Regions from separate parts of the Qipengyuania sp. ASV99 genome, predicted to be linked through region 2. Evidence: predicted binding sites of a transcription regulator. Region 2 holds the regulator's gene; each other region holds the start of a gene.

Region 1 (8,114 bases), on a different contig from region 2:
GATGTCGAACTGCGCCGCCAGCTTTGGGAGATGGTGACCGCGCTCAACCGCGAAGGGGTGACCGTGGTTTTGACCACGCATTATCTCGAAGAGGCGGAGCAATTGTGCGACCGCATCGCCATTATCAACCATGGCCAGCTGATCGCCAACAAGCCGACCCGCGAACTGGTGAATATGGCGCGCGAGAAAATCGTTGCGGTGACCGTGGCGGCCGATTTAGCCGCCGCGCCCGCGCATGAAGCTTTTGCCAAGGTCGAACAGACTGGGCCGCGCGGGGTTGAGGTCACCTATGACAAGGACCGGATGAGCGCCGGGCAGGTGCTCGCGATCCTTCAGGAACAAGGCCTGACGATCGAGGATGTGACCACCCGCGAGGCTGATCTCGAAGATGTGTTCGTGCAGCTGACGGGCAGCGGCGCGTAGTCAGAAAAGGGAGCGACGCAATGCGGTTCATGATGACAGGTCTGTTCGCAGCCAGCCTGTCCGGTTGTGGATCGTTCGTCGACACCGACCAGAACGCGCTGGCTCAAAGCTCGGCCGCCGCCTGCCCCACGCAAGGCGCGGCATTGCAGGTGCTTGGCAGCGGCGGGCCGATTGCCGAAAAGGCCGGGGAAGAGGGCCGCGCTGGCACGTCTTACTTGCTGTGGATCGACGGCGCCCCGCGGCTGCTGATCGATGCTGGCGCGGGCAGCTTTTTGCGCTTTGCCGAGGCAGGCGGGAATATTGCGGCGCTCGACGCGATCCTGCTGAGCCATCTCCACGCCGATCACGTGGGCGATCTGGCGGGTATCCTCAATTCCGGCGGGTTCGAAGGGCGCACCGCGCCGCTGACGGTGATTGGTCCCGATGCTGCGCCGCGCTTTCCCGGGACGCGCGAATTTCTCACCCGCTTGCTGTCAAAGGACAGCGGAGCCTTTGCCTACAATGGCGGATTTATCGACGGGACTGAGGGAAAGCCGCGATTGGAGCCGCTCGATATTGTCACCGCGCAGGGTGACGGCGCCGCTGCCGTGCTCGATATTTCCAGCGAATACAGGGTTACGGCGCATCCGGTGAACCACGGCGTGGTCCCCGCGCTGGGCTATGTCATCGAACTCGGCAATGCCAGCGTCGTTATCACCGGCGATCAAAGCGCGGCCTCGACAAGGTTCATGGATGATCTGACCGGCGCGAAGCCAGCAATCTTGTTCGCTCACCACGTCATCAACGCCGAAGCCGGTCAGCCGCGCGGGCTCCACCGGACCCCTGCCGAGATTGGCGCGCTGGCAGCCGCGTTGGAGCCGCAGCAATTGGTGTTGACGCACAATATGGAGCGTTCGCTTAGCCGCATCGAGGGCAGCCTCTCAGCCATTGGCGCGGCCTATTCGGGCCCGGTGAGTGTCGCCAGCGACCTCGATTGCTACGCTTTATAGCGGCCAGCATAGCGCCCAGCACCGGGCCATGGTTCGCGGGTTCTAGGAAGCCTGCGACAGCCGTTCACGCCAATTGCGGTGCGAAACGCGTTCGATTTCCTTGCCGCAATATTTGCAGTTTCCAACATACACTCGGCCATCCCATTCAACGTCACGGCGCTGAGGCTCATGCCGCCCTACAAGACAAGCAATTGGAGATATAATGGACATGGAGGGGTGTCCCTAGGCTAACAAGTTATACATCAATGCTCACACGAATACGGATCACAATAATGCAATCTTTGATTTCACAAGATTGTCACAACGAATCCGTCTCTACGCAGACTATAACATTCGTGATTTTTGTCGCCTAAGGGGAATGCCTGATTGCGATGCCATTATTGAGCCGTTCATGGTATTCTCGCCACGTCTCGTCTCGGTCGCAGCAGTGACGCTGCCCACTTGCCATGTTTCGCGCCGCGCGCCATTGCGTCAGGGATGGATAATCCATCTGAAAATCGCGGCACCTTGCCCGGCGAAAAGCCGGGTGATTTCGACGTTATCATCATCGGGTCGGGTGCCGCTGGACTAACGGCGGCGCTGGAACTGGCAACGGATTTGCGGGTGCTGGTGCTGGCCAAGGGTTCATTGACTGGCGGATCGACCGCCTGGGCGCAGGGCGGGATCGCCGCCGTGCTCGACGCGGGCGACACTTTTGAAAACCACGTGCGCGACACCATGGTCGCAGGCGCCGGATTGAATGACCGCGAAACGGTCGAATTCGTGATCGAGCGCGCCCCCGCCAGCATTGACCGCCTGTGCGAGTTGGGGGTGCCGTTCAACCGCGATGCGAATTCGCTCCACCTCACCCGCGAAGGGGGTCATTCGCACCGCCGCATCGTCCATGTCGACGACGCGACCGGCTGGGCGGTGCAGAGCGCGCTGCTTAAGGCGGCGGAAGCCAATCCCAACATCACCATGCTGGGCGGGCGCACGGCAATCGATTTCATCACCGACCGCCACCGCGAACGCTATTCAGCCGCAGGCCGGGTCTGGGGGGTCTATGCCCTGAACGAGGAAACCGGGCGGGTCGAACGTCACGTTGCGCGCGCGACGATCCTCGCCGCCGGGGGCGCGGGCCGCGTCTATCAATTCTCCACCGCCCCGCGCGGCGCGACCGGAGACGGGATTGCCATGGCGTGGCGCGCGGGCGCGCGCGTCTCCAATATGGAGATGATGCAGTTTCACCCGACCTGCCTGTATAATCTGGAGGTCAAGAATTTCCTCATCACAGAGGCCGTGCGCGGCGAAGGCGGGCATCTGATCAACCCGCGCACGGGCAAGCGTTTCATGACCTTTTACGATCCTGAACGCATGGAGCTGGCGCCGCGCGACGTGGTTGCCCGCGCAATCGATTCCGAGATCAAGCGTTTCGGGCTCGATTACGTCCATCTCGACATCAGCCATCAGCCCGCCGATTTCGTTAGGGGCCATTTCCCGACCATCTATGAAAAGCTGCTGGGCCTGGGCATCGACATGACCAAGGGGCCGATCCCGGTCGTCCCCGCGCAGCATTACACCTGCGGCGGGGTGGTGGTGGACCTGTTTGCGCGCACCGATCTGCCGGGACTGTGGGCGGCGGGTGAATGCACCGAAAGCGGGCTGCACGGCGCGAACCGGCTGGCGTCGAACTCCTTGCTCGAATGTTTCGTGTTTGGTGAGGCGGCGGCCTCCGACATTCTGACGATGTGGGATGAACTCGACGATCCGCCCGCGATCCTGCCGTGGGACGAAAGCCGTGTGACGGATTCGGACGAGGAAGTCGTGATCAAGCAGAACTGGACCGAAATCCGCCGCTTTATGTGGAACTATGTCGGTATCGTGCGCACCACCAAGCGGCTGGAACGCGCCAAGCACCGGATCGAATTGTTAAGCCAAGAAGTGGACGATTATTACGGCGCGTTCCGCGTGACGACCGACCTGATCGAACTCAGGAACCTGCTGCAATCCGCCGAATTGATCGTGAAAAGCGCGCTCGCCCGACACGAAAGCCGGGGGCTGCACTACACGATGGATTATCCTGAGATGGACGCAGCGGCGAAGGATACGGTGCTGGTGCCGTGAGCACGGGTGGTCATCCCCGCGAACGCAGGAACCTAGGTCCTGACCCTAGGGCGTTCATGCACCGTGCAGCGGGGCCAAGCCAAGGATCGCGTCGATGTGGATCTTCCAAAAATATGTTGCACTGTCGGCGGGATTTGCGCTTCTCGGCAGCCCGCAAGCTTTCGCCCAAACCCCCGCCCCCACCGAAAACCAGATCGTCGTCACCGCGCAGCGTTCCGGCGCGCCGATGTGGACCATCGACACACCCGACGGCGCGATCATCCTCGTCGGCGAAATTCGCGCTGTGCCCAAAGCGACCCCGTGGCAACCTGACCGGCTGGAGGAGGCCACTGGCGAGGCAAGTCAGGTGATCCTGCGCTCGCGCCCCAAATTCTCGCCCGGCGACGTTTTTCGCCTGATCTTTCGCGGCGGCAGGTTCACCAAACTGCCCGACGGCTCGGTCGCCGCCGATTACCTCAGCACCGATCAGCGCGCGCGGCTGGCTGCGCTGGAGGCGGAATATGATGTCGATTACGACGAACGCTCGTTCCTGATGACCGCCTTCGATCTGCTCGCCCGCCGCCTCGATTTCGATGACCAGACCACCGAGGATGCGACAGAGATCGTCAGCAAGGCGGCAGACCGGGCCGATGTGCCGATCACCAGGCCTGAACAATTCCGGGGCGAGGATCTGCTCGATAATCTTGCCGAGGCCGATCCGGCCAGCCACATCCCCTGCCTCGAAGCCGCGATGGCTGCGACCGAAGCGGGTCGGGGCATCATCGCTGCGCGCGGCGACGACTGGCGAAAGTTTGATATTCCCGCTGTGATGGACAACCCGATCGAACGGGCGCTGGGACAATGCTGGCCGTGGGCCGATGACGAGCTGGGCGATGAAATTCGCGGGCAATGGGTCGGCATGATCACCGATGCCGCGCAGAAACCGGGGGTGACGCTCGCCGTGGTGCCGTTGCGCGTGCTGGCGGAGGAGGGCGGCGTGCTCGACCTGCTGAAGGGACAAGGCTTTGTTATTGGCGGACCTGTCTGGCGCTGAAGCGCGGCGCAAACTTTCCGCATTCAAATCGTAAGCCAGATGTATCCTGCGCTTGATCTGGCGCTCCAAACCGGCTCTTGTCCGGCCTTGGGTCGGCCAAAGCCCCGAAGAGGGCGATCAAGGAGCAATAAATATATGCCGCATATCGCCGCGAATGGCGTTTCGCTGTTTTACGAAGATCACGGCAATCCCGAACATGAGGTGATCTTGTTGGTCATGGGATTGGGCGCGCAGCTGACGCTGTGGCCGGATGAATTTGTCGAAGCGCTGGTGGCCAAGAGATACCGCGTGATCCGCTATGACAACCGCGACATTGGCCTGTCGGAAAAGATGGAGGGCAAGCGTGCGCCGAAACTGGCGTGGCAGGTGATACGTCAGAAGATCGGCTGGCCTGCCGCCGTGCCCTACACCTTGCGCGACATGGCCAATGACGGGGCTGCGCTGCTCGATGCGTTGGCGATCTCGCGCGCACATGTGGTCGGCGCGTCGATGGGCGGGATGATTGCGCAACTGATGGCGGTGCATCATTCGGACAAATTGCTGTCACTCACCTCGATCATGTCGACCACTGGCAATCCCAATCTGCCGCAAGCGGAAAAACACGCGATCGAGGCGCTGACCGCGCCGCTCAAATCGCTCGATGAAGAGGCGGTGGTTGCCCACGGGATCAACATTGCCCGCAACATCGGCAGTCCGGGCTTCCCCTCCGATCCAGATCGGCAGCGCGAGAAGGTGCTGAGAGGCGTGCGGCGCAGCGTCTATCCGCCGGGCCTGCCCCGCCAACTTGCCGCAATCATCGCCGATGGCGACCGCCGCACGCGGCTCGCACAGATCACCACGCCAACATTGGTGTTGCACGGGGAGGATGACCCATTGGTCAAGCTGCCCGCAGGACAGGACACCGCGCGGCATATTCCGGGCGCAAAGCTGGTGACGATACCGGGGTGGGGCCACGATCTGCCGGTGGAGCTGATCGATCGCCTGGCGAACGAGATTGCGCTGCACGCCCGCGACGCCCGCGCCGCAACGCCGGTTGCGGCCTAGGGTCAGGACCCAAGCGGCTCTGCCTGAATCAGGATGATGCGCGGGCGGGTAAAGGCTTCGGCCTTGGCCAACCAAGGGGGCCTGCCCGCGCAACAATATTCGCGCCACCGGGCCGAAAGATTCAATGGTTGATTCAAAAGATTCAATCACCAAATTTTTCTTCACAGATTCAATTTGGGGCTTGCGCGGCGCGCGACTCAAGCTTTGACCACGCGTCGCGGCGTTGCAGCATAGTAATACACCGCCCCTGCATGTCGAATCGTGGTTAATCTCCCGTTGACCGGAATCCTTCGCTGATTCATGATCTAGTGGTCCGGTTCGTCATGGACCCCCAATTCGTAGTGATTTTTCCCGCGCACCAATCGGCGCAATCAGGGAAGGAGTCGCTGCCGATACGGGGTGCAGAATGCGGCAGGGCGGGGAATTATGAAGAGTTCGGCGGACAAGCCTGTGGGTCAATCGGGGCTAATGCGGGGATAGGCTGTCGATGAAATGGTGCAGAACAGAATCGGAACAAAGACGCTTTTCCGCTATAGGAGAAACGCTGCCTGATTCGAACGGACTGAGATGGGGCGACAATGGAATTCAAGGCGAGTGACGAGATGTTGAGCGACGCAGCGACCGGGCCACAGGCAGGCATTGCAACGGCGCAGGCGGGGAAGAGTGAAAAGGCCGTGACCATGGAAAAGCCCGATACCGGCAGCGAAGAACTGATCGCGGCGAAAGGCGCCGAAGCGCTGGGCAATGCCATGTCTGCGGCGGCCAAGGCCGCAGCTGCGCCTGATAGCAAGAAGGTCAACGATCGCCGCTTCGAAATTCAGATCGACGATAGCCGCGACGCCAATCTCACCGACTTTGGCAAGGACACGCTGACTGATCGCTATTTGCTGCCGGGGGAGAAATATCAGGACCTGTTTGCCCGCGTCGCCGATGCCTATGCCGATGATCAGGCGCATGCCCAGCGGGTGTATGATTACATCTCGAACCTGTGGTTCATGCCCGCCACACCGGTGCTGTCCAATGGCGGCACCAATCGCGGCCTGCCGATCAGCTGTTATCTCAACAGCGTTTCGGACAGCCTCAGCGGGATCGTTGACACTTGGAACGAAAACGTCTGGCTGGCTTCGAAAGGCGGCGGCATCGGCACCTATTGGGGCAATGTCCGCGGCATTGGCGAACCGGTCGGGCTGAACGGCAAGACCAGCGGCATCATCCCGTTCGTGCGGGTGATGGACAGCCTGACGCTGGCGATTTCACAAGGGTCGCTGCGGCGCGGATCGGCGGCGTGTTATCTCGACGTGTCGCATCCCGAGATCGAGGAATTCCTCGAAATCCGCAAACCTTCGGGCGATTTCAACCGCAAGGCATTGAACCTGCACCACGGCGTGTTGCTGACCGATGCTTTCATGGAAGCGGTCCGGGCGGGCGAGGAGTTTGAACTCAAATCGCCCAAGACCGGCGAAGTGCGCGGCAAGGTGGATGCGCGTTCGCTGTTCCAGAAGCTGGTTGAGACCCGGCTGGCCACGGGCGAGCCCTATATTGTCTTCAACGACACCGTGAACCGGATGATGCCAAAACATCACCGCGATCTGGGGCTGAAGGTTTCGACCTCGAACCTGTGCAGCGAAATCACCCTGCCGACCGGGATCGACCATCTAGGCAATGATCGCACCGCAGTGTGCTGCCTGTCCTCGCTCAACCTTGAAAAATGGGACGAATGGAACAGCGACAAGCAATTCATCGAGGACGTGATGCGCTTCCTCGACAATGTGCTGCAGGATTATATCGACCGCGCCCCCGAAGAGATGGCCCGCGCACGCTATTCCGCGATGCGCGAACGCAGCGTCGGGCTGGGGGTGATGGGTTTCCATTCCTTCCTGCAGTCAAAGGGCTTGGGTTTTGAAAGCGCGATGGCAAAGGCGCTCAACCTGAAGATGTTCAAACATATTCAGGCCAAGGCGTCGGAGGCGTCGATGCTGCTCGCGCAGGAACGCGGGCCATGCCCCGATGCTGCCGATATGGGCGCGATGGAGCGTTTCAGTTGCAAGATGGCAATCGCCCCGACCGCGTCGATCAGCATCATCTGCGGCGGCACCAGCGCCTGCATCGAACCGATCCCGGCGAATATTTACACCCACAAGACCTTGTCGGGCAGCTTCATCGTCAAGAACCCCTATCTGGAAAAGATCCTCGACAAGAAATCGAAAAATTCGACCAATGTCTGGAATTCGATCCTCGAAAAGGGCGGCAGCGTCCAGCACCTCGATTTCCTCTCCGAAGAGGAAAAGGCGAGCTTCAAGACCAGTTTCGAAATCGATCAGCGCTGGCTGCTCGATTTTGCCGCTGATCGCGCGCCCTATATCGATCAGGCGCAGTCGCTGAACCTGTTCATCCCGGCGGACGTGGACAAATGGGACCTGATGATGCTGCATTTCCAAGCGTGGGAAAAGGGTATCAAATCGCTCTATTACCTCCGCTCGAAATCGATCCAGCGCGCCGGTTTTGCGGGCGGGGTAGAGGCC
Region 2 (8,114 bases):
CAGTTCGAGTTTCGCCAGCTTGTCTGCCAAGGTCTTTCTCCTGCCCAAATTGTGGTTCTGGCTTCAGCCTTTACGCAGCCTGCGCATCCAGCCGTGCCAGGGATTCTTCCCGTCCGAGTAGGACCAGAACATCGAAAATTCCGGGCGAGGTTGTCGTCCCAGTGAGTGCAGCGCGCATTGGCTGCGCCAGCTTGCCAAGCCCCATCCCCATTTCCTCAGCGAGCGTTTTGGTAGTGGCTTCGAGTGCGTCGATTGTCCAGTTTTTTGTCGCGCCAAGCGCGCTCGAAATCGCACTGAGCCTGGCCCGCCCTTCGCCATCGAGCAATTGCGCGGCCTTTTCGGTCATTTCCAGTGGCCGCTGGGCGAAAAGAAAGCCTGCTCCTTCGGCCAGTTCGATCAGGTTCTTTGCGCGCGTTTTTAGGACCGGCATAGCCCGGATCAGCAATTCGATGTCTGCATCCCCTGCAATCCGCGCCGCAACCAACGGCGCGAGCACAGCGTCGCTGGTTTCGCGGATATAATGGCCATTCAGGTTTTCCAGCTTCTTGATGTCAAACCGCGAGGGGCTCTTACCGACCCCGTTCAGGTCGAACAGTTCAACCGCTTCGGCCCGGCTGATCTCTTCGCGGTCGCCATGACCCCACCCCAGTCGGAGCAGATAGTTGAACAAGGCATCGGGCAGTATACCCATTTCATCGCGGTATGCCTCTACCCCCAGCGCTCCATGCCGTTTCGACAATTTTGCCCCGTCTGACCCGTGGATGAGCGGAATATGCGCATAGATCGGGTCTGGCCATTTGCCTTCGATGGCATCCATCGCGCGGTAAATCGGCAGCTGGCGGAAAGCGTTGTTGAGGTGGTCGTCGCCGCGGATCACGTGGGTCACCCCCATATCGTGATCGTCGACCACTGCCGCCAGCATATAGGTCGGAGTCCCGTCGGCGCGTAGGATGATGTAATCGTCTAGCTCACCGTTGCGCACTGAAACTGCACCTTGCACGGCATCGTGGATGGTCGTTTCTCCGTCCTGCGGAGTTTTCACCCGGACGGTAAAGGGGGCGCCCATGGGTGCGTCAGAGGCATCGCGGTCACGCCAGCGGCCATCATAGCGCAACGGCTGTTTGTTAGCGCGCTGCTCGGCCCGCATCGCTTCAAGCTCCTCGCTCGTCGCAAAGCATTTATAGGCGTGGCCCGCTGCAAGCAGCTTACCGGCAACCTCGGCATGACGTTCTGCCCGGTCTGATTGAAAGACCGGGGCACTGTCGTAATCCAGGCCGAGCCAGTCCAGTCCATCGAGAATGGCGTCGATGGCCTCCTGCGTCGATCGCTGCTTGTCCGTATCTTCGATCCGCAGCAATGCCCGCCCACCGTGATGCCTTGCGAACAGCCAGTTGAACAAGGCCGTGCGCGCACCGCCAATATGCAGAAAACCCGTGGGCGAGGGCGCAAACCGGGTGACGACTTCGCTTGCCATAGACTGATTGTTCCTGTTCACTTAACGCGACGTTCCAAACCTGCCTTGCCCAAAGGGGGAATTGGCCAATGGCAGAGACGCCGATAATTCCGATGGGGAATGATCCCGAAATCAGCGCTGGGGCTGAGGCGATCATTCCATCCAGCCCGAGGTGGGCCGCTGCGCGCCTGTGGCAAAGGGGCGGCGGATTGTCCAGCTTGGCGAGCTCTACAAGTGCGGTATTTGACTGGCTCGAGCGGGCGCTGGCCGACGCGGGCTTTGACCGCGCACCTTGGCTCGCGGTGGTTTTTGCGGCCGGGATTTTTGCGTGGTTTGCTCTCAAATCCCCGTGGCAATGGGTGTCAGCAATTGGATTGGCGCTTTTGCTGGCATTGTTTGCCCTGACCCTTTGGCGCGGTAGATTGGACCGTGATCGGGTCCGACAAGCGGTCATCGTATGCAGCCTTGTCTTTGCCGCTGGCATGGCGGTGATCTGGGCCCGGTCCGAGATGGTTGGGGCCACAGCGATTGACCGTCCAGTGGTTGAACGAGTGCATGGATATGTTCTCGAACGACAGGATCAACCGGCTCAGAAGCGCATTCGCCTGACACTGGCGGTGCGCGACGCTGAAACGCGCGAAAGCCGCAAGATCCGCATCAATATTCCGATTGAAGAGGCTGCTGCGACAGGTGAGACTTACGGCAGGGGCGCCTTGACCGAAGGAGCAGTTGTCCGGATGCGCGTCCGATTGATGCCGCCTGCAAGCCCGATGTTGCCCGGTTCATATGACTTTGCCCGCGCCGCCTGGTTTCAGGGGCTTTCCGCAACCGGCAGCTTGGTTGGAGCGATTGAGGTGACCCGCTCTGCCCCAAAGGCGAGCGGCATTGCAGCGGTCCAGCGACGGCTCTCTGCACATGTCCGTAGCCGGGTGGACGGATCGGCGGGGTCCATCGCTGCCGCTTTTGCCAGCGGAGATCGCGGCGCAATCCTTGAAACCGACGAAGACGCGATGCGCGATTCTGGATTGACGCATCTGTTGTCAATCAGCGGCCTGCACGTAAGCGCGGTGATCGCCGCCGCATATTTGCTCGCGCTTAAGTTGCTGGCGTGGTTTCCTGCGATTGCCTTGCGCGTGCGCCTGCCAGTCGTTGCGGCCGCGGTGGGGGCGCTTGCTGGCGTGGGGTACACCCTTTTGACCGGTGCTGAGGTTCCAACCGTTCGCAGCTGCGCGGCTGCGATGCTGGTGCTGATTGCGCTCGCCATGGGACGCGACGCCTTATCGCTTCGAATGGTTGCGGTGGCGGCGGTCTTTGTTCTGCTGCTGTGGCCGGAAAGCGCCATCGGCCCGAGCTTCCAGATGAGCTTTTCCGCCGTTTTGGCGATTGTAGCGCTGCATTCGTCTGAACCTGCGCGGGCGTTTCTTGCCGCGCGGGAAGAAAGCGGGTGGCGGCGCGCGGGGCGCAGATTGGTGATGCTGTTCGTCACGGGAATGGTGATTGAGATCGCTCTGATGCCGATTGTCATGTTCCATTTTCACCGGGCCGGGCTGTATGGGGCGCTCGCCAATGTCATTGCCATTCCGCTTGTTACTTTTGCTTCCATGCCGCTGATTGCGGCCGCGTTGTTACTGGACCTCGTCGGACTTGGTGCGCCATTTTGGTGGCTGGCAGAGGCTTCGCTCAACCTCTTGCTTGCACTGGCGCATTTCACCGCAGATCAGCCTGGCGCGGTCAAGTTGATGCCGCAAATGAGCGGCACCGCAATTGCGTTGTTTACGCTGGGCGGGCTGTGGCTCGCCTTGTGGAGCGGACGGGGCCGACTGCTCGGTCTTGTGCCGGCCGGTGTTGCCACCATGCTGGTATTGTTGACCCCGATTCCTGATTTACTGATCGGGCGCGAGGGACGGCATGTCGGCATAGCGATTGAGGCCAGGGACGGCAGCCGGCACTTGCTTTCACTGCGCGACAGCAAATCCTCTTACTCGCGCGACAATCTGCTCGAACTTTCGAGCGTCAGCGGCCAGCCCATCCCGCTTTCCGAATGGCCGGGTGCGCGCTGCTCACCAGAGTTCTGCGTCATCACGATCAATCGCGGCGGGCGGGACTGGTCACTTTTGCTCGCGCGAAACCGCGAATTGATCGAGGAACGCGCGCTTGCCGCTGCATGCGAACGGGCCGACATCGTCGTTGCCGACCGCTACCTGCCGTATTCTTGCAAACCGCGCTGGCTCAAGGCCGACCGCAGCATGCTTGAACGCACCGGAGGCCTCGCGCTCGATCTCTCAAATGAGCGGGTGCATGCGGTCGCAGAAGGACAGGGCGAACATGGATGGTGGCGCGGCGAGAGCGACTGAAACCGATCGCTCCTCGTCGCGCCCTGATCCGTTCAGTGATAGCGCCGCAATAGACCGGCAAGCCTGCCTTGAACCTGCACTTCATGGGCTCCGTAAATCTGTGGGTCATAGGCCGAATTGGCCGGATCGAGCCGCACCATGCCGCCATCCTTGTGAAGGAATTTCAGCGTCGCTTCTTCGCCGCGTACCAGCGCAACCACGATCTCGCCATCGCGGGCGCTGTCCGTACGCCGCACCAGCGCATAGTCGCCGTCAAAGATCCCTGCCTCAATCATCGAATCGCCGGACACTTCCAGCGCATAATGCTCCCCCGGTCCCAACAACGCCGCAGGAACAGGAAGCGAAGTGTGGCCCTCAAATGCCTCAATCGGCGCACCCGCCGCGATGCGTCCGTGCAGCGGGATCTCAATCACATCATTGGCAGGTTGAGCCACCCTGGGCGCTTTGCTGGCGAGGTTCACCACATTGTCGCTGGCGCTGCGCCCTGCGCGGAGGGGAGGTGCCGCGTTCTCTGGCTGCCGGATCACCTCCAGCGCGCGGGCGCGATTGGGCAGGCGGCGGATAAAGCCGCGTTCCTCGAGAGCTGAAATCAGACGGTGAACGCCGGACTTGCTTTTGAGGTCGAGAGCTTCTTTCATCTCTTCAAAACTGGGCGAAATACCGGTTTCTTCCAGCCGTTGCTGGATGAAGCGGATCAGTTCATGCTGCTTTGCGGTCAACATGGGCAAACTCCGTTAGAGCGCACATTGTCGCACGGCACAGCGGCCATGCAGTGCTGGAATGTCGCACCCTCAGAGGCACAGATTCCCGAAAGGAACGATGCGGTTCAGAGCGCTGTCCGCCCGCCATTATGGTGAACGAATGAGGAACAATTAGGCAACTCATTTGCGCAAGTCAAGCGCCCATGTTCCCCAAACCCGCAGAACTCAGCCATTTTGGAGGTTGTACACAGGAACTGACGTTCCCGGTTTGGTTTCGGGGGAGCCCGCAGGCCGATCAATCAGGCAATTGGCCTGAGCCAATGCGAACAAGGCGCTCGAATCCTGTGATGCCGCAAGCCTAACTGTGCCGCCTTCGCTTACCCCTCGCAGGAATTCGCGGCGGCTCCCGGTCGCAGGCAATGCTTCCGCGCAGACCGCTTGCGATACGCGGGGCAGGGGAGTGGCTGCGCCCATTGCCTTGCGCACCAGCGGCAGCGCGAACAGGAAGGCGGTGACGAAGCTGGACACGGGATTGCCGGGCAGGCCCAACACAACGGTGTTGCCGCGCGTTGCCACCATCAAGGGCTTGCCCGGCTTGATTGCGACTTTCCAGAAGTCGATTTCCGCCCCCCAGTCCCTCAAGGCTTGCTGGATCAGATCGTGGTCGCCCACCGACGCGCCGCCAGAGGTGATCAGGATGTTGCAGTTCTCCGCCCGCTTCAACGCCGCATCAAGCGCCTCGGCGTCATCCGGGACCGGACCGAGCCGTTCGACTTGCCCGACATAAGGCTGAAGCATCCAGCTCAGCATGACCCCGTTGCTCGCCGGGATCTGGTGCGCCGCGAGCGGCCTGCCAGGCGTCACCAGTTCATCGCCGCTATCGAGAACGGCAACCGATGGGCGCGAGACCACGGGTGCATGTGAGTGACCGGCGGCAATGGCGAGCGCGACAGTGGCGGGCGACAGGCGCGTGCCTTCACGCAGCACCGTGTCGGCTTTGCAGAAGTCGAACCCTGCTTTGCGAACGTGGCGGCCTTCGGGAGGGGGCGACTCCCCCTTGGCAAGTGCGACTGTCGTTCCTGCTACGACCGCATTCTCCTGAATTAGCACGCTCTCTGCACCTTCGGGCATATGCGCGCCGGTCGAGATGCGGACGCATTGTCCGGGGGCTATCGATGCATTGAATGGCCCCCCGGCGCGGCTTTCGCCGATCCGCTGCCATGGTCCGGTGCCGCAGATCGCATAGCCGTCCATCGCCGAAACGTCGGCTTCGGGTTGGCTGCGCACAGCCGTCAGATCGCGGGCGAGATAGTCGGAGGTTGCGATAGGCGACAGGTCAATCATGCGCTCCTGCATCGCCGGGGCCAGCGCCAGCAGCCGCGCCTGTGCCTCCTCCAAGGTCAGCATCGCTGCCATCACTCGGCTTTCCAGTCACCGCTCTTGCCGCCGCGTTTCTCGATCAGGCGGACTGCGCCGATCACCATGCCCTTGTCGATCGCCTTGGCCATGTCGTAGATCGTCAGCAGCGCCGTGGAGACGGCAACCATCGCCTCCATCTCGACCCCGGTCTTGCCGGTCAGAGATGCAGTGGCGGTCGCGCGCACGCCGTCATCCTCGAATGCGAAGTCCACATTCACCGCATCCAGCGCGAGCGGATGGCACAGCGGGATCAGATCGCCGGTCCGCTTGGCCGCCATGATCCCGGCGATCCGCGCGGTTCCCAGCACGTCACCCTTGGGCGCGTCGCCTGCGCGGATTGCGTAGAGTGCTGCGGCTGACATGGTGATCCGGCCGGAGGCAATGGCGAGGCGGTGAGTCGCCGGTTTCCCACCTACATCCACCATGTTCGCCGCCCCATCGGGCCCGATATGCGTCAGCTTGCTCATGCGTCAATTCCTACAGGATGGAACACATGGAACACAGTCCTTGGTGAAGAAACTTCCCGGTATCGCGCACGGAAAACGATCAACCGGGCTGAAGACTTGAGATAGCGCTTGTTCATCCGCGAATCCTCGCATTTTTGCCAGATGTAGGACAGGGAGAAAAACGCTCAAGGCCGCGGCGTCACCCTTCAAGCAGCGCGCTTGTCGCGGCCGCCACATCATCGGCGCGCATCAGGCTTTCCCCGACTAGGAAAGTCCGCACGCCGCTTTGCGCAAGCCGTTCAAGGTCTGCGTGGGTGTTGATCCCGCTTTCGCCCACCAGCAGCGCATCGGCAGGCGCCGACAACGCGAGCCGTTCAGTTACGGCAAGCGAGGTTGTGAAGGTTTTCAAATCGCGGTTGTTGACCCCGATCAACCGGCTTTGCAGGCGCGTCACGGCGCGTTCCAACTCGGCCTCGTCGTGCACTTCAACCAGCACATCCATACCGTGTTCGCGCGCCGCCGCCTCAATCTCCACCATGGCCCCATCTTCCAGCGCGGCGACGATGATCAGGATCGCATCCGCGCCGATGGCTCGCGCTTCGAGGCATTGCCACGGATCGACCATGAAATCCTTGCGCAGCACCGGCAGATCGCAGGCCGAACGCGCCTCGACCAGATAATCTTCGTGCCCCTGAAAATACGGCGCATCAGTGAGCACCGACAGGCAGGCCGCGCCGCCCGTCTGATAGGCCTGCGCATGGTCTGCGGGGCGGAAATCGGCGCGGATCAGACCTTTGGAAGGGCTGGCCTTCTTGACCTCGGCAATCAGGGCAAAGCCGGTCTTGGCGCGGGTGCGCAAAGCCGCTTCAAACCCGCGCGGCGGGGTCTGCGTCGCGGCTGCGGTGGCGAGTTCATCATACGCAATTGCGCCCTTGCGAGCGGCAACGATTTCGCGCTTTGCGGTGCAGATTTCATCGAGTTTGTTCATTGTGGTTTCCGTTAGCCCACTTCGTCATTCCCGCGCAGGCGGGTTAGAGACAGCTGGCGTTAAACCGCCATCGCAATCCATTTGGCGAGCAGTTCGCGCGCCCGCCCGCTATCCAGCGCCTCCGCAGCCAATTGCGCGCAGTCCTGCCAATCCTGCGCCTTGCCCGCCACAATCAGCGTCGCCGCTGCGTTAAGCAGCACTGCATCGCGGTAGGGGCCGGGCATGCCATCGAGCAGCGCCTTCAATGCCTTTGCATTATGCACCGCGTCACCGCCGCGAATGGCCTCGACCGGGGCATGGGGCACGCCAATCGCGCTCGCATCCACCCGGCGCATCTCAAATTCGCTGCCGGTGACATCGGCCAGTTCGTTCCCGCCCGCAAGGCTCAGTTCGTCGAGCCCTTCGTCGCCCGAAACGATGAAGGTGCGCTCGGTCCCCAGCTTGGCCTTGGCCTGCGCATAGATCGGGACATAGCCGGGGCGGGCGATGCCGATCAGCTGGCGGGTCACTCCGGCGGGGTTGGACAGCGGGCCCATCAGGTTGAAGATCGTGCGTTTGCCCAGCTTCTGCCGGATGGGCTGAATCCGTCCCATCGCCGGATGGTGGTTCTTCGCAAACAGGAAACAGATGCCGATTTCGGCGAGCGTTTTCTCCGCAGTGCGTCCGGCGGCGTCCATATCGAGGCCCAGCGCCTCCAGCGTGTCCGCTGCGCCCGATTTAGACGATGCCGCACGATTGCCGTGCTTTGCCACT
Region 3 (8,114 bases), on a different contig from region 2:
ATCACTCCTATCACCGTCCGCCAGCACGCCCCGCGCCTCAATATGAGCGCCTCCTATGTCAATCTCGACGACCCTGAGGTCAATCTTGCCTTTGGTCAGCGCAATCTCGAAATGCTGCGCGACAGTCCCGCGACGCAGGGCCTGCTGCCCAAGATCATGGCCGCCTATAACGCCGGCCTGACCCCGATCAGCCGCTGGAATTCAGAGATCAACGACCAGGGCGACCCGCTGCTCTGGATGGAATCGATCCCCTATTGGGAAACGCGCGGCTATGTTGCCATCGTGATGCGCAATTACTGGATGTACGAACGCGCCGCCGGGTCCCCCTCGCCCAGCCGCCGCGCCTTGGCGCAAGGACGCTGGCCAGAGTTTCCGCAAGTGGCTACGGCAAGGACCGCATCCCTCAGCCAATAGCGGAGCCACCCAGATGGCGATTGACCAGACCCGGACTTTCACCCCGATCAACATCGCGGTGTTGACCGTGTCCGACACCCGCACCCCGGACAATGACACTTCGGGCGATATCCTTGCCGCTCGCATCGTCGCGGCGGGGCATCATCTGGCGGCGCGCACCATCGTGACCGATGACGCCGCCCTGCTCGCCGCGCAATATGACGCATGGATCGACGATCCCCGCATCGACGCCGTGGTCAGCACCGGCGGCACCGGGCTGACCGGCCGCGACGTGACGCCCGAGGCGCTGTCCCGGATCGCAGGCGCGCGCGACATCCCCGGCTTTGGCGAATTGTTCCGCTGGCTCTCCTTTCAGACCATCGGCACCAGCACGGTGCAATCGCGCGCCTGCGCCGTGGTGGCGCGCGGGACCTATATCTTTGCCCTGCCCGGATCGAACGGTGCGGTGAAGGATGGCTGGGACGGTATCCTCGCCGAACAGCTCGACAGCCGCAACCGGCCCTGCAATTTCGTTGAGCTGATGCCGAGATTGAAAGAGCGTTGATCTGCTTGACACATTGGACAGTGTGTCAACCGGGTATTTTGCGATATTATTGCATTGATTCAATAGATTGACGCCACTTACCGCGCTTGACACTTTTCCAACAATTTCTACTTTTCCGCATCCGATCCGGTCCCGCTCGGGCAAATCGGATCCTTGCGCAGAACCGGACCTGTAGGAAAGCGCAAATATACGGCGGCTCTGCAATCTTGCCGTTTTTGGGCTTTCGTGCAGGACTATTGTTCTATATATGTTCCGATAATGCGAACCGCCGATCACCCCGATTTTGAACCCGGCAGAGGCGCCGCATCGGCGCAGGTTTCAACCCGTTTCGGATTGGCCGAGAGGGAAACGGATGGCGACTGGCGCGATTATATGCAGGCGCTGGCCTTTGGCGAAGACGGACCGCCGGTAAAGCTGCGCACCAGTGTGACTGAGGAAAACCCCAAGACCATCCTGACCTTCAACGAATCGCCCGATATACCGTTCGACCGATCAATCAACGCCTATCGGGGGTGCGAACATGGCTGCGTCTATTGCTATGCGCGGCCCTCCCATGCCTATCACGATCTGTCGCCGGGACTGGATTTTGAAACGCGGCTGTTTGCCAAACCCAATGCGGCGGAATTGCTGCGCACAACGCTGAACAAGCGGGGATACAAGCCAAAGCCGATTGCAATGGGCACCAACACCGATCCCTATCAACCGATCGAACGCGAATATCGCATCACAAGACAATTGCTCGAAGTGTGTCTGGAGGCGCGCCATCCGGTGACGATCACGACCAAATCGGACCGCATCCTGCGCGACGCCGACTTGCTGGAGGCGATGGCGCGGGAGAAGCTGGTGGCGGTGGCGATTTCGGTGACCACGCTTGATCCGGTGCTGTCGGGAAAGCTTGAGCCGCGCTGCCCCGCGCCCGCCAAACGGATCGCCGCGCTCGGCAGGTTGGTCGAGATCGGCGTGCCAGTGCATTGCTCTGTGGCACCGATCATCCCGGCGATCACCGATGAATATCTCGAAGCCATCATCGCCGCCGCCGCGGCGCTGGGCGTGAAGAGCGCGGGCTGGATTCCGCTGCGCCTGCCGCACGAGGTCGCCCCGCTGTTCCGCGAATGGCTCGATGTCCACTATCCCGACCGCGCGGGTAAGGTGATGAGCATCGTGCGTTCAATCCGAAACGGACGCGACAATGATCCCGACTTCTTCACCCGCATGAAACCCAGCGGCGTATGGGCCGACCTACTACGCAACCGCTTTCGTATCGCCTGCAAGAGAGCGGGGATCGGGCGCAGCCGGTTCGAACTGGATTGTTCGCGGTTTTGCCCGCCGGAGACAGGTGGGCAATTGCGGTTGATTTAGCCCTCAAGCATCCCCCAGCCCTTTACCGTCACCCCAGCGCAGGCTGGGGTCCAGAGTCGCCTAGCACCCCACTTTGCCGCCCTAGATCCCAGCTTCCGCTGGGATGACGAGAATAATCTAGCGGCTAGTAGCGATACAAAATCCGCAGCTCTAGATCTTCAATTTCACGCTCGTTATCACGAATTTCTGACCGCAAGTCTTCGATTTGATAATCCAATTCAGCCCGAACGTCGGAAGCTTCACTCTCTGAAAACTCCTTCATCTTTGAAAGAGAGGTGTCCAGTGATGTTGAAAGAAGCGCTAGCCCAGCGAGCACAATTACGCCTCTCATTGATCTTCCGTCCTCTTCTTCGGACCAGCAAGCGCGGCTAGGCAAAAAATTACCGCCCAAACAAATATCATTGTTGGAAACTCATCTCGGCCAGGTCGCTCCCACGAAACGGCCACCGCAAAAAGCAAAAGCAGCGATGCCAATCCGCACACTATTCTTTGATATTTTGTGAAGCTCCAATCCGTCATCTTTTGATCTCCCATCACCCAAACCCCCCGCCAACCTCACCCGGCGCAAACCGCATCAGGCGGCTATCCACCAGCGCCGCCGTGCGGTTGACCACGGCCTTCTGGTAATCCGCATCCTTGATCATCTCGAAAAATGCGCCCGCATTGGGATATTGCGCGACAAAGCCGTCGTGCCAGTCCTTGTCCCCCGGCCCCGTCACCATCGTCTGAAACGCGCCCCGCCAGACCACGCTGCCGCCGACGCGCGTGAAGATCGGACCGCTCGTCTTGCCATATTCCTGATAGGCGCGCCGCCCGGTCCAGCCGTTGCCGTGATGTTCGTGCCCCTCGGGATATTCGGCAAGGTCGCGGTAGCGCAGCAGGTTGAGCATGTGGATCGGTTCGTCGCGCGGCAAATCCTTGAACGCGGCGAAATTTTCCGGCGATGGGTCGATGTAGAATTCGGTCATTTCCAATTCCAATCTGTGATTCCCCGCGAAGGCGGGGATCTGGCAAGGAAGGGCGCAAGAAGAGAGAGGTCCCCGCCTGCGCGGGGACTCGCCTCAAAGAAAACTCTACCCCTCCAACTTGTAATCCGAAAACCGCTCGCGCAGGTCCTTCTTTGAAATCTTGCCGGTCGCCGTATGCGGAATGTCGTCGACGAATTCGACCGCATCGGGCAGCCACCACTTGGCGATGAGCGGCTTCAGATGTTCGATGATCTCACCGCCGGTCACTTCGGCGCCGTCTTTCTTCACCACGAACAGCACCGGGCGTTCATCCCATTTGGGGTGATACATCCCGACGCAGGCGGCTTCGGCCACGGCGTGGTGGCCGACGGCGGCATTCTCCAATTCGACCGAGCTGATCCATTCGCCGCCCGATTTGATCACGTCCTTGGTCCGGTCGGTCAGTTGCAATGTGCCGTCGGGGTGGAGGATGCCGACATCGCCCGTGTCGAACCAGCCTTCGTTGCCCGCCGCATCCTGTTCCGCCTTGAAATAGCGGCGGATGATCCACGGCCCGCGAATTTGCAGTGCGCCGCTGGTCACGCCGTCGCGCGGCAGCGGGGTCGCCATATCGTCAAGGTCCACGGTGCGCAGTTCGACGCCGAATGTGGGGCGGCCCTGCATCGCGCATTTTTCGACCTTTTCATCCAGGCTGAGCGTGTCCCAGTCCCAGGTCGGTCCGCCAACGGTGCCGATGGGGCTGGTTTCGGTCATTCCCCAGGCATGCTGCACCCGCGTGCCGTTTTCGAGCAGACGTCGGATCATGAATTTGGGCGCGGCGGACCCGCCAATGGTTGCAGCCTTCAAGGGCGGCAGATCCAGCCCGTGCTTGTCGCAATATTGGAAATGCGCCAGCCACACGGTCGGCACGCCTGCGCTGTCGGTCACCCCTTCGCGGATCATCAGTTCATGCAGCACCGCCGGATCGTTGACTGCGGAGAACACGAATTTGATCCCCGCCATCGCGCCGGCATAGGGCAGGCCCCAACTTGCCGCATGGAACATCGGCACCACGGGGAGCATGACCGAGGCGCTGGAGAAATTGAAAGCGGCAGGTTGCAGCCCGGCAAGCGCGTGCATGACGGTCGATCGGTGTTCGTATTGCACGCCCTTGGGATTGCCGGTCGTGCCGCTGGTGTAACAGATCATGCAAGGGTCACGCTCATCCCCAGCGACCCATTCGAACGCGCCGTCCTCGGCAGCGATCCAATCCTCGAACGCGGGGGCATGTTCGCCCGAATCATAGCAGATGTAATGTTCTACCGTGGTCCAGCGGGAACGCATCGCGTCAACAATCGGCTGAAACGCGGCATCATAGAGCAGCACGCGGTCTTCGGCGTGGCCCACGATATATTCGAGCTGATCGTCAAACAGGCGCGGGTTGACGGTGTGCAGCACCGCGCCCATCCCCGCGACCCCGTACCAGCTCACCAGATGGCGCGAATGGTTCATGGCAAGGCTGGCGACGCGCTCCCCCGGCTTGATCCCCAGTTTTTGCAGCGCCTGCGCCATTTTCAGCGCATCGGCGCGAATCCCGGCCCAGTTGGTGCGCGTTTCGCTGCCATCGGCCCAGCGCGTCACAATTTCGCGGTCGCCCGCTTCTCTGGCGGCGTGATCGATCACATGCGTGATCCGCATCGACCAGTCCTGCATCGCGCCAAGGGCCTGTGTCAGCATGGTGTCCTGTTCTCCCGTTTGCTGCCCGCTTGGGGGCATACTTACCGGGATCATGGCGCGGCAAAGCGGGCTTGGCAATCGGCCAAACGCCAAGATGGTTTGATGCGTTGCGATTGCGGAGATCGTGTCACGGACTTGCCACCATAGGTTTCTATCCGATGGCTGTGTGACCAGTTCTTAAGAGGGCCCATATGAAAAAAGCTGCAATTTTGGTTGCGGGAACAGCCGCAATCCTGACCGCCCCTGCGCATGCGCGTGATGGGCAACTTTACATTGGTGTCGAAGGCGGCGTCAGCCTTGAAGACCAGGTCGATATCGATCTCGCCAACACCGATCCCCAAACCAACGCAGCCTTTGCCGACACCAACACCGGCATCGATGCAGACGTGGTGGTGGGCTATGACTTCGGAGCGTTCCGCCTCGAAGCTGAGGGCGGTTACAAGCGTAACGGCTATGACAGCCTGACCGTTGTCAATCCCGCTCTCGTACCTGGCGCGGGAGCTGTGCCCGGAACGGTGGTGGACAATGACGAAGACCTGTCGATCCTGAGCGGCATGATCAACGGCCTGCTCGAATTCGGTAGCGACAACGGCTTGCAGGTTTACGCAGGCGGCGGCGCAGGGTTTGCTAATCTTGATATTCCGGTCACCGTTTCTGGGACCGGAACCGTGATTGACGACAGCACCACCGACTTTGCCTATCAGGCGATCGCGGGGCTGCGCTTCGCGGTCAGTGATCGCATCGATCTGGGACTGAAATATCGGTATTTCGTAATCGACGAATTTGAACTTGAAACCACGGGCGGGGCTCCGATCGAAGTCGATTATCAATCGCATTCGGTGCTGGCGAGTATCCTCTACAATTTCGGCAGCAGGGCTGCTCCGCCGCCTCCGCCGGCGCCAACAGCGCCGCCACCACCACCACCGCCGCCGCCGCCGCCTGCGCCGCGGCCTGCCCCGGCTTCGCCGTGCAACACCGGCCCCTTCATCGTGTTCTTCGATTTTGATCAATCAGCCATCACCGCTGATGCTGCGTCGATCCTCGACAATGCGATCACGGCCTATGCCAATTGCGGCAACGCAAGGGTCATGCTTGCCGGTCACACCGACCGTTCGGGCAGCGTTACTTACAACATGGGTCTGGCCGAACGGCGCAACGCCAGCGTTCAGAGCTATATGACCGGACGCGGCGTGCCTGCATCGCGGATCATGGGCGAAGCATTTGGCGAGGCGCAGCCGCGCGTGCCTACCGCCGATGGCGTGCGCGAACTCCAGAACCGCCGGGTCGAAGTGACATACGGTCCCGGATCGGGCATGTAAGCCTGCATCCGGCAAGAAACATAAAAGGGGCCGGGAGCATGATGCTTCCGGCCCCTTTTTCGTGGCGATCCAATCGACTATTTGCTCACAAAATACCCCATAACGTCGAATGTCTTGCCGTTGCGGACCATGGTCAGAGTTTCGGTAACGATCCCGTCCCAGCCTTCGAATTTCGCCTGAAAGACGAGCACTTCATAGTCGCCTTCGGGTAGGCCGGGCAACGTAGAGACACGCTGGACCGTCGCGAGGCGGCGCTCTCCGACATCGCCAAGCGGTGCACGGGCAGTGGCAAGCGCGCCCGACCACTCGCGCTGTGTCGTCCGCGTCTGGAAAGCCTGCCCAGCCAGATCCCAGCTGCCCGCAACGTCTCCCGCGTCAATCGCTGAGAGGAAAGCCTCTGCAACCTCGACCGAAGGGGTATCCTCGGGTGTTGGGCGTTCAGCGGCTTCCGCAGATGAAGCGCGGTTCTGAGGCGATGGCACGGCTGTGCCGGCATCTCCACCAGAGGTTGAAACAACTGCGAGAACGGCGGCTGCGATAACAACAGACATGATCAACATTCCTCCTGCGAGCCATGTGAGCCGGATTGACCCTGCTCGCTTTGCTTGAGTGAGGATTGCGGTATCGGCGGCAGGCTCAGGGTTATCGATCCCCAAAGATGTGTGCACAGGAATTTGGGGTGTATCCTCCCCGGCGTCCCGCAAGATTCTTGCGGCCTCGCGGCTTGAGGCCACACCCATTTTGCGGCGCGCGTTGCGCAAGCGGTCGTTGATCGTGTGAACTGATATGCCAAGTGTGTTGGCGCTCGATTTGGCATCGTGCCCTTCGAGAAGCAGGCGCAGAGCCTCCTTCTCCTTGTCAGTCAGTTCCTCGACCGGCTCCGCCATCACGCCACCAGCCTAAGATTGGGTCGCCCGCGGCGCGGCTCCAGCATGACGTTCTCGATCCCCGGCACCCCAGCCAGCCGTTCGGCCAAATCGCCGTCGAGCCGGAAGCTGCTGCCCAGCCGCAGATGCGCGAATTCACCATCGCCCAGCACCAGCCGCACCACCGCTTCGCCCGGTGCGCCTTCTTCGGCGGTGAGTTCCAGTGTAAGTTCGGCCAGCGCGACCTGCGTCAATATGTCCGCGGTCAGGATCATCGGCACGCGCCCGCTGACCGAAGCAATCGGGCGGGCGCTGCGAATGGTCAGGCGCGGCGGTTCGCCCGGATTGGGCGAATCAAGCTCCACCCCCAAGAGCACACATTCGCCGCTCGCCGCCCATTCCTGAAACGATGCCACCAGCGATTCTTCAAAGCATGCCGCCGAAAACTGACCCGAACTGTCGGAAAATTCGGCGCGGATAAACTCGGCGCCGCGTTTGGTGCGGCCCTTGCTGACGCTTTCGACCATCGCGGCGATCACCGCATTGCCGCGCCCGCCCGGCGGCGCACCCGCCTCCATCAGGCTCTGGTAACTGCGCGCGCCCTGTGCCGAGGCAATCTCGCGGTACTGCTGGATCGGATGGGCGGAGAAATAAAAGCCGAAATTCTCGCGCTCTTTCCCCATTCGTTCGGTCCGCGACCAGGCCTGAGCGGGCTGCAGCCGCAATTCTTCCTGCGGCGCATGGTCCCCGCCAAACAGCGCCGCCTGCCCGCTTGACCGCTCCCGCATGGCTGCATCCGCCACCGCCAGCAACATTTCGGCATTGGCAAACAACACCGCGCGGTCCGGCTCAATCGCATCGAGCGCGCCCGCGCAGATCAATCCATCGAGCTGGCGGCGGTTCATCGAACCTTGCGGCAACCGTTCAA

Evidence for each region. The regulator LexA, encoded in region 2, represses DNA repair genes until DNA is damaged. The targets are predictions, from matches to a motif close to GTTCCNCNCTTGTTCT.
Region 1: a site for LexA is predicted at 6,092-6,107, ahead of ACM64M_RS11200 (ribonucleoside-diphosphate reductase subunit alpha). Genes of this name have one in related genera too.
Region 3: a site for LexA is predicted at 1,197-1,212, ahead of ACM64M_RS07370 (PA0069 family radical SAM protein). Genes of this name have one in related genera too.

Annotation. Positions count from the first base shown of each region.
Region 1 is NZ_JBLQUK010000009.1:73,817-81,930, reverse strand. Features, by position in the region: gene ACM64M_RS11225 (ABC transporter ATP-binding protein) at 1-423, shown strand, start outside; gene ACM64M_RS11220 (MBL fold metallo-hydrolase) at 444-1,412, shown strand; gene nadB (L-aspartate oxidase) at 1,890-3,515, shown strand; gene ACM64M_RS11210 (TraB/GumN family protein) at 3,610-4,548, shown strand; gene ACM64M_RS11205 (alpha/beta fold hydrolase) at 4,684-5,592, shown strand; gene ACM64M_RS11200 (ribonucleoside-diphosphate reductase subunit alpha) at 6,171-8,114, shown strand, end outside.
Region 2 is NZ_JBLQUK010000006.1:49,779-57,892, forward strand. Features, by position in the region: gene ACM64M_RS08645 (citrate synthase) at 1-30, opposite strand, end outside; gene gltX (glutamate--tRNA ligase) at 71-1,474, opposite strand; gene ACM64M_RS08655 (ComEC/Rec2 family competence protein) at 1,543-3,807, shown strand; gene lexA (transcriptional repressor LexA) at 3,840-4,529, opposite strand; gene ACM64M_RS08665 (molybdopterin molybdotransferase MoeA) at 4,734-5,924, opposite strand; gene moaC (cyclic pyranopterin monophosphate synthase MoaC) at 5,924-6,394, opposite strand; gene trpC (indole-3-glycerol phosphate synthase TrpC) at 6,573-7,361, opposite strand; gene trpD (anthranilate phosphoribosyltransferase) at 7,421-8,114, opposite strand, start outside.
Region 3 is NZ_JBLQUK010000004.1:166,188-174,301, reverse strand. Features, by position in the region: gene ACM64M_RS07380 (transglycosylase SLT domain-containing protein) at 1-414, shown strand, start outside; gene moaB (molybdenum cofactor biosynthesis protein B) at 428-958, shown strand; gene ACM64M_RS07370 (PA0069 family radical SAM protein) at 1,217-2,317, shown strand; gene ACM64M_RS07365 (hypothetical protein) at 2,442-2,648, opposite strand; gene ACM64M_RS07360 (DUF1330 domain-containing protein) at 2,851-3,285, opposite strand; gene ACM64M_RS07355 (long-chain fatty acid--CoA ligase) at 3,391-5,001, opposite strand; gene ACM64M_RS07350 (OmpA family protein) at 5,193-6,320, shown strand; gene ACM64M_RS07345 (DUF4019 domain-containing protein) at 6,398-7,207, opposite strand; gene dnaE (DNA polymerase III subunit alpha) at 7,207-8,114, opposite strand, start outside.